2 regions of the Streptomyces sp. NPDC048389 genome follow, and region 2 is predicted to be linked to the other one. Evidence: riboswitches for the same ligand, from Rfam matches in the RefSeq annotation. Region 2 holds a riboswitch; the other holds the start of a gene.
The links. Region 2 has a riboswitch for cyclic di-AMP ahead of AB0903_RS08880 (transglycosylase family protein). Riboswitches for the same ligand answer to the same signal wherever they lie in the genome.
Positions count from the first base shown of each region.

Region 1: it holds a riboswitch for cyclic di-AMP, as region 2 does, so the genes downstream of both, AB0903_RS31990 (C40 family peptidase) here and AB0903_RS08880 (transglycosylase family protein) in region 2, are expected to answer to the same signal.

Region 1 covers NZ_JBEZKP010000077.1:11,317-17,817, forward strand. The annotation lists gene AB0903_RS31970 (urease subunit alpha) at 1-1,650, opposite strand, end outside; gene AB0903_RS31975 (urease subunit beta) at 1,643-1,954, opposite strand; gene AB0903_RS31980 (urease subunit gamma) at 1,969-2,271, opposite strand; partial or broken gene AB0903_RS31985 (hypothetical protein) at 2,857-3,036, shown strand; cyclic di-AMP (ydaO/yuaA leader) riboswitch at 3,353-3,537, shown strand; gene AB0903_RS31990 (C40 family peptidase) at 3,541-4,017, shown strand; gene AB0903_RS31995 (ATP-binding protein) at 4,349-4,780, opposite strand; gene AB0903_RS32000 (8-amino-7-oxononanoate synthase) at 5,178-6,323, opposite strand; gene bioB (biotin synthase BioB) at 6,469-6,501, shown strand, end outside.
Region 2 covers NZ_JBEZKP010000008.1:122,745-129,245, reverse strand. The annotation lists gene AB0903_RS08895 (DUF501 domain-containing protein) at 1-483, opposite strand, end outside; gene AB0903_RS08890 (septum formation initiator family protein) at 580-1,062, opposite strand; gene eno (phosphopyruvate hydratase) at 1,175-2,470, opposite strand; gene AB0903_RS08880 (transglycosylase family protein) at 2,780-3,469, opposite strand; cyclic di-AMP (ydaO/yuaA leader) riboswitch at 3,476-3,661, opposite strand; gene AB0903_RS08875 (transglycosylase family protein) at 3,932-4,924, opposite strand; gene AB0903_RS08870 (cytochrome P450) at 5,065-6,327, opposite strand; gene AB0903_RS08865 (nucleoside triphosphate pyrophosphohydrolase) at 6,324-6,501, opposite strand, start outside.

The DNA.
Region 1 (6,501 bases), on a different contig from region 2:
CGTCACGGTGAACGTGTCGGCGTCGACCTCCACCCGGGGCAGTGCGTCGTTCTCCCGCATGTCGGCCTTGGTCACCCGCCGTGTGCCGCGGATCGGTACGAACTCCTTGTCCAGCCGCAGCCGTTCGGGAAGATCGTCCTCGATCGCCGCCTGCGCGACGAAGTTGACCGAGCTGCGGGCCGCCGCCCGGCCCAGCGCGCCGAACATCGGGCGGGGCAGGACCGGTTGCGGCGTGGGGATCGAGGCGTTGGCGTCGCCCATCTGGGCGTACGCGATCTGACCGCCCTTGATGACGAGCTGCGGTTTCACGCCGAAGAACGCCGGTTCCCACAGTACGAGATCGGCGAGTTTGCCGGTCTCCACCGAGCCGATGTCCCCGTCGATGCCCTGGGCGACCGCCGGGTTGATGGTGTATTTGGCGACATAGCGACGCGCCCGGTGGTTGTCGGCGCGCCCGTCGCCCGCCAGAGCGCCCCGGCGCTTCTTCATCACGTGCGCGGTCTGCCAGGTGCGCATGACCACCTCGCCGATCCGGCCCATGGCCTGTGCGTCGGAGGAGATGATCGAGATCGCTCCGAGGTCGTGCAGGACGTCCTCCGCCGCGATGGTCGAGGGCCGGATGCGTGACTCCGCGAAGGCGAGGTCTTCGGGGACGGCCGGGTTGAGGTGGTGACAGACCATCAGCATGTCGAGGTGCTCGTCGATGGTGTTGAGGGTGTGCGGCCGGGTCGGGTTGGTCGAGCTGGGCAGCACGTACGGCTCGGAGACGACGGTGATGATGTCGGGTGCGTGTCCGCCGCCCGCGCCCTCCGTGTGGTAGGCGTGGACCGTACGGCCGGCGATGGCGGCGAGGGTGTCGCCGACGAATCCCGCCTCGTTCAATGTGTCGGTATGGATGGCGAGCTGGGCGCCGGTCTCGTCGCAGACGCCCAGGCAGGCGTCGATGGCCGCGGGAGTCGCACCCCAGTCCTCGTGGATCTTGAACCCGAGGGCTCCGCCGCGCAGTTGGGAGTGCATGGCGTCGCGTGAGGTGGTGTTGCCCTTGCCGAGCAGGCCGATATTGACGGGCCAGGTGTCCAGCGCCTCGAACATCCGGGCGAGGTGCCAGGGGCCCGGTGTGACCGTGGTGGCCTTGGTCCCTTCGGCCGGTCCGGTGCCGCCGCCGACGAGGGTGGTCACCCCGGTGGCGAGCGCCTGCTCGACGAGGGTCGGCGAGACGAAGTGGACGTGCGCGTCTACGGCCCCGGCGGTGAGGATCTTCCCGTTGCCCGCGATGATCTCGGTCTCGGGTCCGATGACCAGGGCCGGGTGGACGCCGTCCATGGTGTCGGGGTTGCCCGCCTTGCCGATGCCGCTGATCCGCCCGTCGCGGAGAGCGATGTCGGCCTTCACCACGCCCCAGTGGTCGAGGATCACGGCCCCGGTGATCACCGTGTCGGGCGCGCCTTCGGCCCGTGTCGTACGGGCCTGGCCCATGGACTCGCGGATCACCTTGCCGCCACCGAACACCGCCTCGTCACCCGCGCGGCCGGGGCCGCCGGAGAGGTCGTCCTCGATCTCGACGAGCAGGTCGGTGTCGGCGAGGCGGATGCGGTCGCCGGTGGTGGGGCCGAACAGGTCGGCGTACACGGCGCGGTGCAGTTCAGCCATCGAGGTGCCCTCCGGTCTCTCCACGCAGCCCGGCCACGATCCGGCGGCCGGCGAGCGGTACGAGTTCCACATCGACGGGGATGCCGGGCTCGAAGCGGACGGCGGTGCCGGCGGCGACGTTCAGCCGCTTGCCGCGCGCGGCGGCGCGATCGAACTCGAGGCCGGGGTTGGCCTCGGCGAAGTGGTAGTGGGAGCCGACCTGAACCGGGCGGTCGGCGGCGTTGACGACGGTGAGGCGGGTGGTCTCGCGGCCCTCGTTGAGCACCACCGGGCCGTCACCGCAGAGGATCTCTCCGGGAATCATGAGCGCCACGCCCCTCAGAGGATCGGGTCGTGGACGGTCACGAGCTTGGTCCCGTCGGGGAATGTGGCCTCCACCTGGACGTCATGGATCATTTCGGCGATGCCCTCCATGACGTCGTCGCGGGTGAGCACCTTGCGTCCGGAGGCCATGAGTTCGCTGACGCTGCGGCCGTCGCGGGCGCCTTCGAGGATGTGCACGGTGATGAGGGCGACGGCTTCCGGATGGTTCAGTCGCACACCGCGCGCCTTGCGCTTCTGCGCCACGTCGGCGGCCACATGGATGAGAAGCCGTTCCTGCTCGTGCGGGGAGAGTTGCACGCGTCCACCTCAATGTCGTCCGGCTCGTGATCGCCGACCGTGATGACCGTAGCGCGCCTCAACGCTCTGTTGACTCGTGCGCGGGTGTTCCACGACCAGGCGTTGAACCTTACGGCGCGGTTTTTTCCGGCACTTTTCCGATGCGTTAACTGATCTTGGTTTCCCCGCACCGGGCTCCCCCACGTCCCGTTCCCGCACATCCGGTTCGCGGATCTCCGGTTCGCGGATCTCCGGTTCGCGGATCTCCGATTCGCGGATCCAGGGTTCGCGGATCCACGGGCCTCTCGTGACCGCTGCCCCCACCGCCACCTGATCGCGGTGATCGTGCCGGGCCCGGTCGCGGTGGAGCCGGCCCCGGGGGCTTCGACCGTCCGGCCACCCGGACCGCGCCGCGCGGCCCGCCCATCCGTGTCGCGGGTCCCACCGCGGCCTCATCCGTGCCGCGGCTCCCACCGCGGTCACCGGTCGGCTCGAGCAGCGATTCGAAGAACACGGCGACGCCTTCGACGTCCAGCGCGACGAGGAGGAGGCCGCCGCCAGGGCCGCGATCAAGGACCGACTCGTATACGGCGCCGTCGTCGCGCGGCTCTGCGCGCCACGCAGGCCCTGGTCGGGCGGGCAACCGCACTCAAGGAAGCCCTGACGCTCAAGCACATAGGGGGTGAGAACGAGGCGTACACGCACACGCTCACCGAAGCGCTGCGCGTGCTCGACGGCGAACGCAGGGCGAAACGGGTGACCATGCCGCCGGTTTCGACGAGTTGACGATCACTCCGCTGCTGTCAACCGCCGACGGGGTAACGGTGTTCGTCCCTCGTTCGGTGGAGCTTCGCCGAAGTCGTCGCGTGTCACAGGACTTGCGCGGCGTGACCACCGATCTGGCGCAATCGACTGCTTCTTCGCTGGTACGGCCATGCCTCCGGGTCATGGGACACGGGGCTCGACGGGCCTGTCCACCCGAAAGGGCCAGTCGTGATCAGGTTCACAAAAGCCGTTTCGGCTCGGAAATCGGACATGAGTGGGTAACGATCCGTGGGACGACAAGCCCCCGTCACCTCGACGGGGCGGTCCGGGCGGACGCTGAGTCCTGCCGCCGCACCGGACGTCTGGTCGACGGAAGTGCATCGGCAGGAGTGGAGGACCCGAGCAGTACGGCGTGACCGGCGACCCCGGGCACGCCTTGGGGTGAAGCCGCTGCGGCGGCCGGGCGTCTTCGCCGGTCCGAACCCGACAGGTCATCCTTCACAGGCGGCTGACGAAGGGTTGCGCATGACTGCGCAGATTGATCTCCCGCTCCTCTTCTCCCGTGCGGGTGCCGTATCGGCACTGACGATCGCCGCCGTGGGGGGCACACTCCTCACCCCGGGCGGCATCGCCCCGGCCCACGCGATCAGCAGCCACGCGAGCAAAGCGCTCAAGGTGGCGGCGTCGAAGCAGGGATCGCCGTACAGCTACGGCGCCACGGGTCCGAACAGCTTCGACTGCTCCGGGCTGACGTTCTACTCGTACAAGAAGGCCGGGAAAATACTGCCCCGGACGGCACAGCAGCAGTACAACCGGACCCGTCGTGTCTCCACATCCGACCGCCGACGCGGTGACCTGGTGTTCTTCCATTCCGGCGGTGCCGTGTACCACGTGGGCATCTACGCCGGCAACGGGAGGATCTGGCACTCCCCGAAGACGGGCGACGTGGTCCGGCTGGCCAAGATCTGGACGCGGAGCGTCAAGTACGGCCGGGTGCGCTGACGCCCCGGCAGTTCCCTTGCGGTGGCGCGCCGTCGGTATGCCGTCGGCTGGACGAGCAGCGTGGCGCCGAGCACGGTCGGCGCACCACCGGACACGGCCTGGGCGGCCACGGGCCGAGCCGGTCGACCGGCAGCGCCACTGTCGGGAACCGGATCAGCGCCCGACAACACGTCGACGCCCGTCGGCAGCGGAGTGCGCGGCAGCACCGCGGCGCTGATACGCGGCGCGCTCGAAGGGCGGGGTGCCCGTCCCGGGCCGGCCCCGTGGTGACGGCGTCGCCTGCCGTCGACGGGGCGGTCGCCTGCCGTCACACGTCCTGGCCGCGGTGCGGTCAGCTCTGCACGGGGACGGACCAGGGCAGCGCGATCCAGACCGTCTTGCCGCCCTCCGCGGTGGGCGTGACGGACATCCGTCCGCCGTACTCGGCGGTGAGGGTGCGGATGATGACCATGCCGCGGCCGTTGTCCTGGCGGACGGCGGCGGGCAGCCGCTGCGGCCACCGCGGATGGCTGTCGGTGACTCCGATGCACAACTCCTCGTCGCGTTCCAGCCACACGTCCACGGTGAACGTCGGCGACTGGCCGAAGGTGTGCTGAACGGCGTTGGTGGCGAGCTCGGACACGATCAGCCGGACGGTGTCGACGGCTTCGGCGTCGGGCTCGAGCCCCCACGCGCACACGGCGTCCGTGACATGTCTCCGCGCGGCGGAGACCGACGCCGGCTCGCTGGGCAGAGTGAGGGATGTTTCCTGATGATCTGCCATGGCGGCGCTGTCCCTTTCCCACCGCGGCCGGGCTCCGACTCGTAGCGGATGAAACGCAGGAACGGCCACGGATTACGGTTTCGCGTCAGACTGCCACTTATCGTGCTTGAGAAGCAGGGATCCTCCAAGATCCGTACATATCTGTCGCTCGAAGCGGTGAACTCTGCTACGGCAGAACGTATTTGAGGTCCGGGCAGAGGGCTCCGGCAGGGCAAGGGTCCCGAGCCTGGCAGGGCAGGGGCAGGGCAGGGCGGCGCAAGAGCGACGGTCCGGGCAGGGGCGAGGATCCGGGCGGGGCCGAGAGTCCGAGCCGGGCAGGGCCGAGAGTCCCGGCGGGTCCGGGAACGTACCGGCGGGGCCGGAACCGGTACCGGCAGCGGTTCTGGCGGCGTCGGGGTCAGCGGCCGGGGGCGGTCCCGATGATCGTGGAGAGCGCCGCGTCGATCTGCCTCTCGGCGAGATCGGCCCGGGCGGTGAGGCGGATCCGGGAGATCCCGTCGGGCACGGACGGCGGACGGAAGCACCCGACCACGAGCCCGGCCGCCCGGCAGTCCGCCGCCCAGCTCAGCGCCGCCTCAGGTGACGGCGCCTGAACGGAGACCACCGCGGCGTCCGGCGGGGCCGCCGTGAGCCCGGCGTCGGTCAGCCGGCGGTGCAGTGTCGCCGCCACCTCGCGCGCCCGGTCCGCGAGCCGGGGTTCACGCCGCAGCACCCGCAGGCTCGCGAGCGCGGCACCGGCCGCGGCGGGCGCCAGACCGGTGTCGAAGATGAACGTCCGCGCGGTGTTGACGAGGTGGTCGATGACGCGGGCGGGGCCGAGGACCGCCCCGCCCTGACTGCCCAGGGACTTGGACAGCGTCAGCGTGGCGACGGTGCCCGCCGCACCGGCCAGCCCGGCGGCGTCGAGGGCGCCGCGGCCGCCGGCACCGAGGACACCGAGCCCGTGCGCGTCGTCGACGACGAGCGCCGCGCCGTGCTCACGGCAGGCGTCGGCGAGACCCGGCAGCGGCGCGGCGTCGCCGTCGACGGAGAAGACCGAGTCGGTGACGGCGAGGGACCGACGGCCGGGGTGCGCGTCGAACGCCTTGCGTACGGCCTCCACGTCGGCGTGCGGAACGACGGCCGTCTCCGCCCGGGACAGCCGGCAGCCGTCGACGATGGAGGCGTGGTTGCCCGCGTCGGAGACGACGAGCGCGTCACGGCCGCTGAGCGCGGTGACCGCGGCGAGATTGGCCGCGTACCCGGAGGAAAGCACGAGGGCCGCCTCGAAACCGCAGAAGTCGGCGAGCTCGCCCTCCAGTTCGGCATGGAGCTCGGTGCTGCCGGTGACGAGACGGGAACCGGTGGCCCCCGCGCCCCACCGGCGGGCGGCCCGCACGGCGCCTTCGGTGACCTCCGGGTGCCGGGTGAGCCCCAGATAGTCGTTGCTCGCGAGATCCAGCAGGTCGCTGTCGGCGGCACGCGGCCGCAGCCTGCGGACCAGACCCGCGTGCTCGCGGCGGCGGGACTCGTCGTCGATCCAGTCGAAAGGATCCTGCGGCATGGTGGTCCGATCCTTTTGTAGGCAGCGGACAGACCCTAGCCCGCCTGGAGCAGGTGCCGGGTGTGGCCATGCACACACCTCCAAACAGCGCTGTTGTGGACTTCCTCCTTGGCCCGGGCCTGTGCCGTGCGCGAGGATCTGCGCCATGGACCTGCTGAACACGCTGGTGGAGAAGGGG
Region 2 (6,501 bases):
CCACTCGGGCAGCATCGCGATCGCCTCGTCGCCCAGCGGGTTCACCCCGGGGCCGGCCGCCAGCGAGTGGCCGACCAGGACGTGCAGGCACTTCACCCGGTCCGGCATGCCGCCCGCGCTGGGGAAGCCCTCCAGGACCTCGATGGCGTCACGGCGGGCGATGTAGTCCTCATGGGCGGCCCGGTACGCGGCGGCGAGTTCCGGGTCTGCGGCCAGGCGTTCGGTCATCTCCTTCATGACCCCGTTCGCCTCGAGCGTTCCGATCGCGGAGGCGGCTCGCGGACACGTCAGGTAGTACAGCGTCGGGAAGGGGGTCCCGTCGGGGAGCCGCGGCGCGGTCTCGACCACGTCGGGCTGCCCGCACGGGCAGCGGTGCGCGATCGAGCGCAGACCGCGCGGCGGCCGGCCGAGCTGCTCCTTGAACGCGGCGACGTCCGCGTCCGTGGGCTCGGTGGATTCGGTGGTGGGAGGAGGGGTTTCCATGCCTGCCTTGTTCGGTGACTTCTGCTGCTGCGCTTGATTCTGCCGGTGCGCTTGCTTCTGCTGCGGCTTCTGCTGCGGCTGCTGCTTCTGCTGCGCCTACTTCTGCTGCGGACCGTCGGCGCTGTCCACGCCGTTCCATACGTTCGAGTACCACGGCCGTTCGGCCGCGCCGCCCTCTTCGCGGCGGCGCTCCGCGGCCTCGGGGTCGATCATGGTGTAGCCGGTCTCCCCCGGGACCACGTAGTGCAGATGCTCGCGGGCGAGCCGCCGGATGTACATGTCGTCCTGGAGGCGCGCCTTCTCGTCCTTGAGCTGCTCGACCTGTGCGCGTGCCTCGTCCAGGAGGCGCTCCTGCTCGGCGATGTCCGCCCGCTGGGAGACGTACTGGCGCATCGGGTAGGCGAGCGCCACGACGAGCGAACAGACGACGAGGGCGAGGAAGGCCGCGCGGCCGGTGAGCCGGGAGCGGCGGGCCTGGCGGCGGTTCTGGGAGCGGTAGACGCGGGCGGCGGTCTGCTCGCCGAGCAGCCGCAGCCTGGTCGCGGTGGAGAACCTGTCCGCTTGCGGCCTGCGCGCCATTCCCTCGCCTCCCCTTCACACGCCGACGTCCCCGGACACGGTACGGGACCGTGGCCGGGGACGTACGGACGACAGGGCGTCAGCCGGTGATCAGCCCTCGTGCCCGCTGCGCTTACTGGTCCGCGAAGCGGAACCGCGGGAACGCGCTGCGGCCCGCGTACACCGCCGCGTCGTCGAGGATCTCCTCGATGCGCAGCAGCTGGTTGTACTTGGCGACGCGCTCGGAGCGGGCCGGGGCGCCGGTCTTGATCTGGCCGCAGTTGGTGGCGACGGCCAGGTCGGCGATGGTGACGTCCTCGGTCTCGCCGGAGCGGTGGGACATCATGCACTTGAACCCGTTGCGCTGCGCGAGCTCGACGGCGTCGAGGGTCTCGGTCAGCGAGCCGATCTGGTTGACCTTGACGAGCAGCGCGTTGGCGGCGGCTTCCTCGATGCCGCGGGCCAGACGCTCCGGGTTGGTGACGAAGAGGTCGTCGCCGACGATCTGGACCTTGCTGCCCAGCTTCTCGGTGAGGACCTTCCAGCCGTCCCAGTCGTCCTCGAACAGCGGGTCCTCGATGGAGACCAGCGGGTAGGAGGCGACGAGCTCCTCGTAGTACTCCGTCATCTCGGCGGCCGAGCGGGACTTGCCCTCGAACTCGTACGAGCCGTCCTTGTAGAACTCGGACGCGGCGACGTCGAGCGCGAGCGCGATGTCCTTGCCCGGGGCGTAACCGGCTTCCTTGATCGCCTCGAGGATGAGGTCGAGGGCGGCGCGGTTGGAGTCGAGGTTCGGCGCGAAGCCGCCCTCGTCGCCGAGGCCGGTGGACAGGCCCTTCTGCTTCAGCACCTTCTTGAGGGTGTGGTAGACCTCGGTGCCCCAGCGCAGCGCCTCGGAGAAGGACTCGGCGCCGATCGGCGCGATCATGAACTCCTGGATGTCCACGTTGGAGTCGGCGTGCGAGCCGCCGTTCAGGATGTTCATCATCGGAACGGGCAGCAGGTGCGCGTTCGGGCCGCCCAGGTAGCGGAAGAGCGGCAGGTCGGACGCCTCGGAGGCGGCGTGCGCCACGGCGAGGGAGACGCCGAGAATGGCGTTGGCGCCGAGGGAGGACTTGTCCGGGGTGGCGTCCAGGTCGAACATCGCCTGGTCGATCAGGCGCTGCTCGGTGGCGTCGTAGCCGACGAGCTCCGGGCCGATCTGCTCGATGACGGCGAGGACGGCCTTCTCGACGCCCTTGCCCTGGTAGCGGTTCTTGTCACCGTCGCGGAGCTCGAGAGCTTCGAACGCACCGGTGGAGGCGCCGGACGGAACTGCAGCACGACCCGTGCTGCCGTCGTCGAGGCCAACCTCGACCTCGACCGTGGGGTTGCCTCGGGAGTCCAGGATTTCCCGGGCTACGACGACGTCGATGGACGGCACGAGCATCTCCTTCTGGGATGTGACGCGAGAAAAGGTGCAGAGGTCTGCTTGGCCTTGCGGCAAGAGCCTAACCGCCCTGGCGGCAAAGGCCCGGCCCATGCCCGCCCCCTGGGACGAAAAAGGGCATCAAGACCCTTGGGACCGGACAAACGGGGCGGTTTCTACCCGCGGGTAACCGGCGTCCCGGGCGCCGGCCCCCGAACGGACCGAGCCCCGGCCCGGCGCGTACGGGGGGAAGGCGCGCCGGGCCGGGGTGCTCGGATTCCGTTCGGAGACGGGTGCCCCCCACGACCGCCGGACCGCGGGGGGAGGGGGTCAGCTCAGGTGGAGCTGCTGACCCGGGTAGATCACGTCGGCGTCCTCGACGATGTCCTTGTTCAGCTCGAACAGCTTCTCCCAGCCGCCCTTGACCTTCTCGGCCTCGGCGATCTTGCTCAGGGTGTCGCCGGCCTCGACCTTGTACTCGCCGTCGCCCTTCTTGAAGCCCTTGGCCTCGGGCGCGGCGGCGGCAGGCTTCTCGGCCTTCTCCGCGGGGGCGGGGGCCTCGGCACGCTCGGAGCGCGTGGTGGGGGCCTCGGCGCGCTCCCGAGACGGCTGGGCGGGCTCGGTGTCGGCGGAGCCGCCGTCGTAGGAGGCGCCGGACAGGCCGACGCCGCAGCTCGGCCAGGCACCCTTGCCCTGACCGGCCAGGACCTTCTCGGCTATCTCGATCTGCTGGGCCTTGGACGCCTGGTCGGCGGTCGAGGCGTAGGCGGTGCCGCCGTACGCGGCCCAGGTGGAGGCGGAGAACTGCAGGCCGCCGTAGTAGCCGTTGCCCGTGTTGATGGACCAGTTGCCGCCGGACTCGCACTGGGCGACGGCGTCCCACTCGGAGGCGGTGGCGGCGGAGGCGGAGGTCGCGCCGAGAACCGGGGCGGCGATGGCGGCGCCGGCGACACCGGCGAGCGCGACGAGACGGGTGATCTTCGACGGGCGACGGTGCTTGGCCTTGCCGGAAGAACGCAGCATGGAACTTCTCCTCACCGACGCCTACGAGGTGAGCTGTCGGGTTCGGGCCTGTGAGTTGCCCGGCCGCACGTCCGTGGGACGCGCGGGCTTCACCCCCAGCCGGCTCCGGTCCGCGGATCTCTCGATCCGGACGGACGGTCCCGGCGCTTACCTTGGGTCCCCCGCTCCTGCCTTCGGCGCTCTGAGCGACGACTGTTCCCCCCGACCGACGGCAGGATTCGGCGTATCGGTCGACGGTGCCCGCGGTGGCGAGCAGTTCAGACCGTAGACACAGGACTCCCCGATGTTCAAAGTCGAACATCGGGGAGAAAACGCCCGAACCGACCACCCATGGATGTCCGTTTTCGCAGGTGGGGGGCGGAGTGGCCGAATTCGCGGGACGTTGTGCCCCAGTTGGGGCAAAGAGACCCTTGTCTCACTCGAACGAAGCGGACATAAGCCTACGAACCACCGCCTGAACTAGCGCCGCTCCAGGCCCAGATCGAGCGTCTGACCGGGAAGGATGAGGTCCGGGTCCGAACCGACGGTCTCCTCGTTCGCCTCATAGAGGGCGGGCCACCCGCCGGGCACCTCCTGCGCGGCGGCGATGTCACACAGGTTGTCGCCGGGCCGAACGGTGTACGCGCCGGGGCCGGTTGCCGCGACGTCCCCCTTCCGGCCGGAGGCGTCACCCCGCGAGGCATGGCGGCCGCCTTCGCGGATCTCGCCCGGCTCGCCCGCGCCCGCCTCGTCGCCGGCGGACGCACCGCGGTGCTTGCCGGCGCCGGTCACAGCCTCTTCGGACGGGGTCGGCTCGGTGGCACCGTCCGCCGGCGCCGCCCCGGTGTCGTCGCCCTTGGGGGCCGGCCGGCCGGCCGCGTCACCGGACGGCGCAGCGGCGTCACCGGCGTCCGGTGCGCCGGAGTCCTCCGCGGAGCCCGAGGCGTCCGACGAGCCCCCGGCGGGCAGGCCGGCTTCAGGGTCGGCCGGGTCGAGAACGCCGAGGGGGTCGGAGGCGTCCGACGACGGCTCACCGGCCGGCGCTTCGCTCTGCCGCGGCAGCGGGAGGATGCCCGGGTCGACGCCGGTGTCCGCGCCGTCGTCCTTCAGTCCGGCGAGCGGACCGCAGGCGGGCCAGGCGTCGGGCCCCTCGGCGGCGAGCACCTTCTCCGCGACCGCTATCTGCTGCGAGCGGCTCGCGAGGTCGGCGCTCGGCGCGTACACCGTGCCGCCGTAGGTGTCCCAGGTCTCCTGCGAGAACTGCAACCCGCCGTAGAAGCCGTTGTCGAAGTCGGCGCTCCAGGCCCCGCCGCTCTCGCACTCCGCGACGCGGTCCCAGGTGCTCGCCTCCGCCGCGGAGGCCGAGCCCGCACCGAGCAGCGGGATGGCGATGGCCGAACCGGTCACCCCTGCCGCGACGATGAGGGCCGGAGCCTGGCGGGGTCGGCGGTGTCGTCCGTTCCCGGAGAGCATGCGGTTGCCTTTCGCGTGACGACGGTGGTTCTTGCGGCCTGCTGACGCCTGCCGAATGACGGTGAACGTAGCCGCATTCGAACGTAAGTCACAAGTCGATGCAGCGGAGATCACGTGAAAGTCACAGAGTTGATGTGGCGTCAGCTTGTTTGAACTGTGAACTCAACGGGCAGAGTGCGCAATCCACGCATGATGAGCCCCCCACGCCAGCGCAAATCGTCCGGATCTCCCGCAAGCCGCAAGTCCGGCATTCTGCGGAGCAGAGTGGCCAGTGCGGTCTGCCCCTCGAGCCGGGCGAGCGGGGCGCCGAGGCAGTAGTGGATGCCGTGGCCGTACCCCAGATGCTGGTTGTCGGTCCGTGACAGGTCGAGCGTGTCGGGGGCGTCGAAGCGTTCCGGGTCGCGGTCGGCGGCCGCGAGGACGACGAGTACGGGGTCGCCCGCCGCGATCCGCTGCCCGCCGAGTGTCAGCGGCTCGGTGGCGAACCGCCAGGTCGCGAGCTCCACCGGCCCGTCGTAGCGCAGCAGTTCCTCCACCCCGGTCGCCAACAGGCCGCTCTCCCCGGCCGCCAGCGACGCCTGGAGGCGCTCACGCTGCCCGGGGTGGCGCAGCAGCGCGTAGACACCGTTGCCGATGAGGTTGACGGTGGTCTCGAAGCCCGCGAAGAGGAGGATGAAGGCCATCGCGGCGGCCTCGTTCTCGGTGAGGTGCTCGCCGTGGTCGGACGCCCTGATGAGCCCCGAGATGAGGTCGTCCCCCGGCTCCCGCCGCTTGCGGTGGATCAGTTCGGCCAGGTAACCGCGCATCTTCTTCACCGAACGGGCCACTCCGCCGCGCGGGCCGCCGCCGTGGCGGATCATCATCCCGGCCCAGTCACGGAAGTCGTCCTGGTCCTCGCGCGGGACGCCGAGCATGTCGCAGATGGCGTAGATGGGCAGCGGGAACGCGAACTCGTGGATGAGGTCCGCCTCCCCCTTGTCCGCGCTGTGCTGTTTTTCGAAGATGTCGTCGATGAGCCGGTCCGTCAGCTCCTGAACCCGCGGCGCGAACTCCGCCACCCGCCGCGGGGTGAACGCCTTGGAGACGAGGCGGCGCAGCCTGGTGTGGTCCGGCGGGTCGATGTTCAGCAGATGCGTCATCAGCTCCGCCTTGCGTTCGCCGGGGATGCCCGTCTTCCCCTTCGCGTGCGCCGGCTCGGCGTGATGCGCCGGGTTCTTCGACAGCCGCTGGTCGGCGAGCGCCTGCCGGGCGTCCGCGTAGCGGGTGACCAGCCAAGCCTCGACCCCGCTGGGCAGCCGGGTCCGGTGCACCGGCGAGTGCTCGCGCAGCCATGCGTAGGCGGGGTACGGGTCGGTCGCGAACTCCCAGGTGAAGAGCTCGGGCGCGGTGTTCGGGTCGTTCACCCCTCGACGTTACCGGGCCGGCCCTCCGCCGCCCGGATCGCGTCCCGGTAGGCCCGTGCCGCCGCTCGCAGCGCCGCCTCGGGGTCGACGCCGTCCGCCTCCGCGCGTACGGCGAGGGCCAGCAGCTCGTACCCGATGCCCGCTCCGGCCGGGAGGTCCACGTCGAGGCCGGCC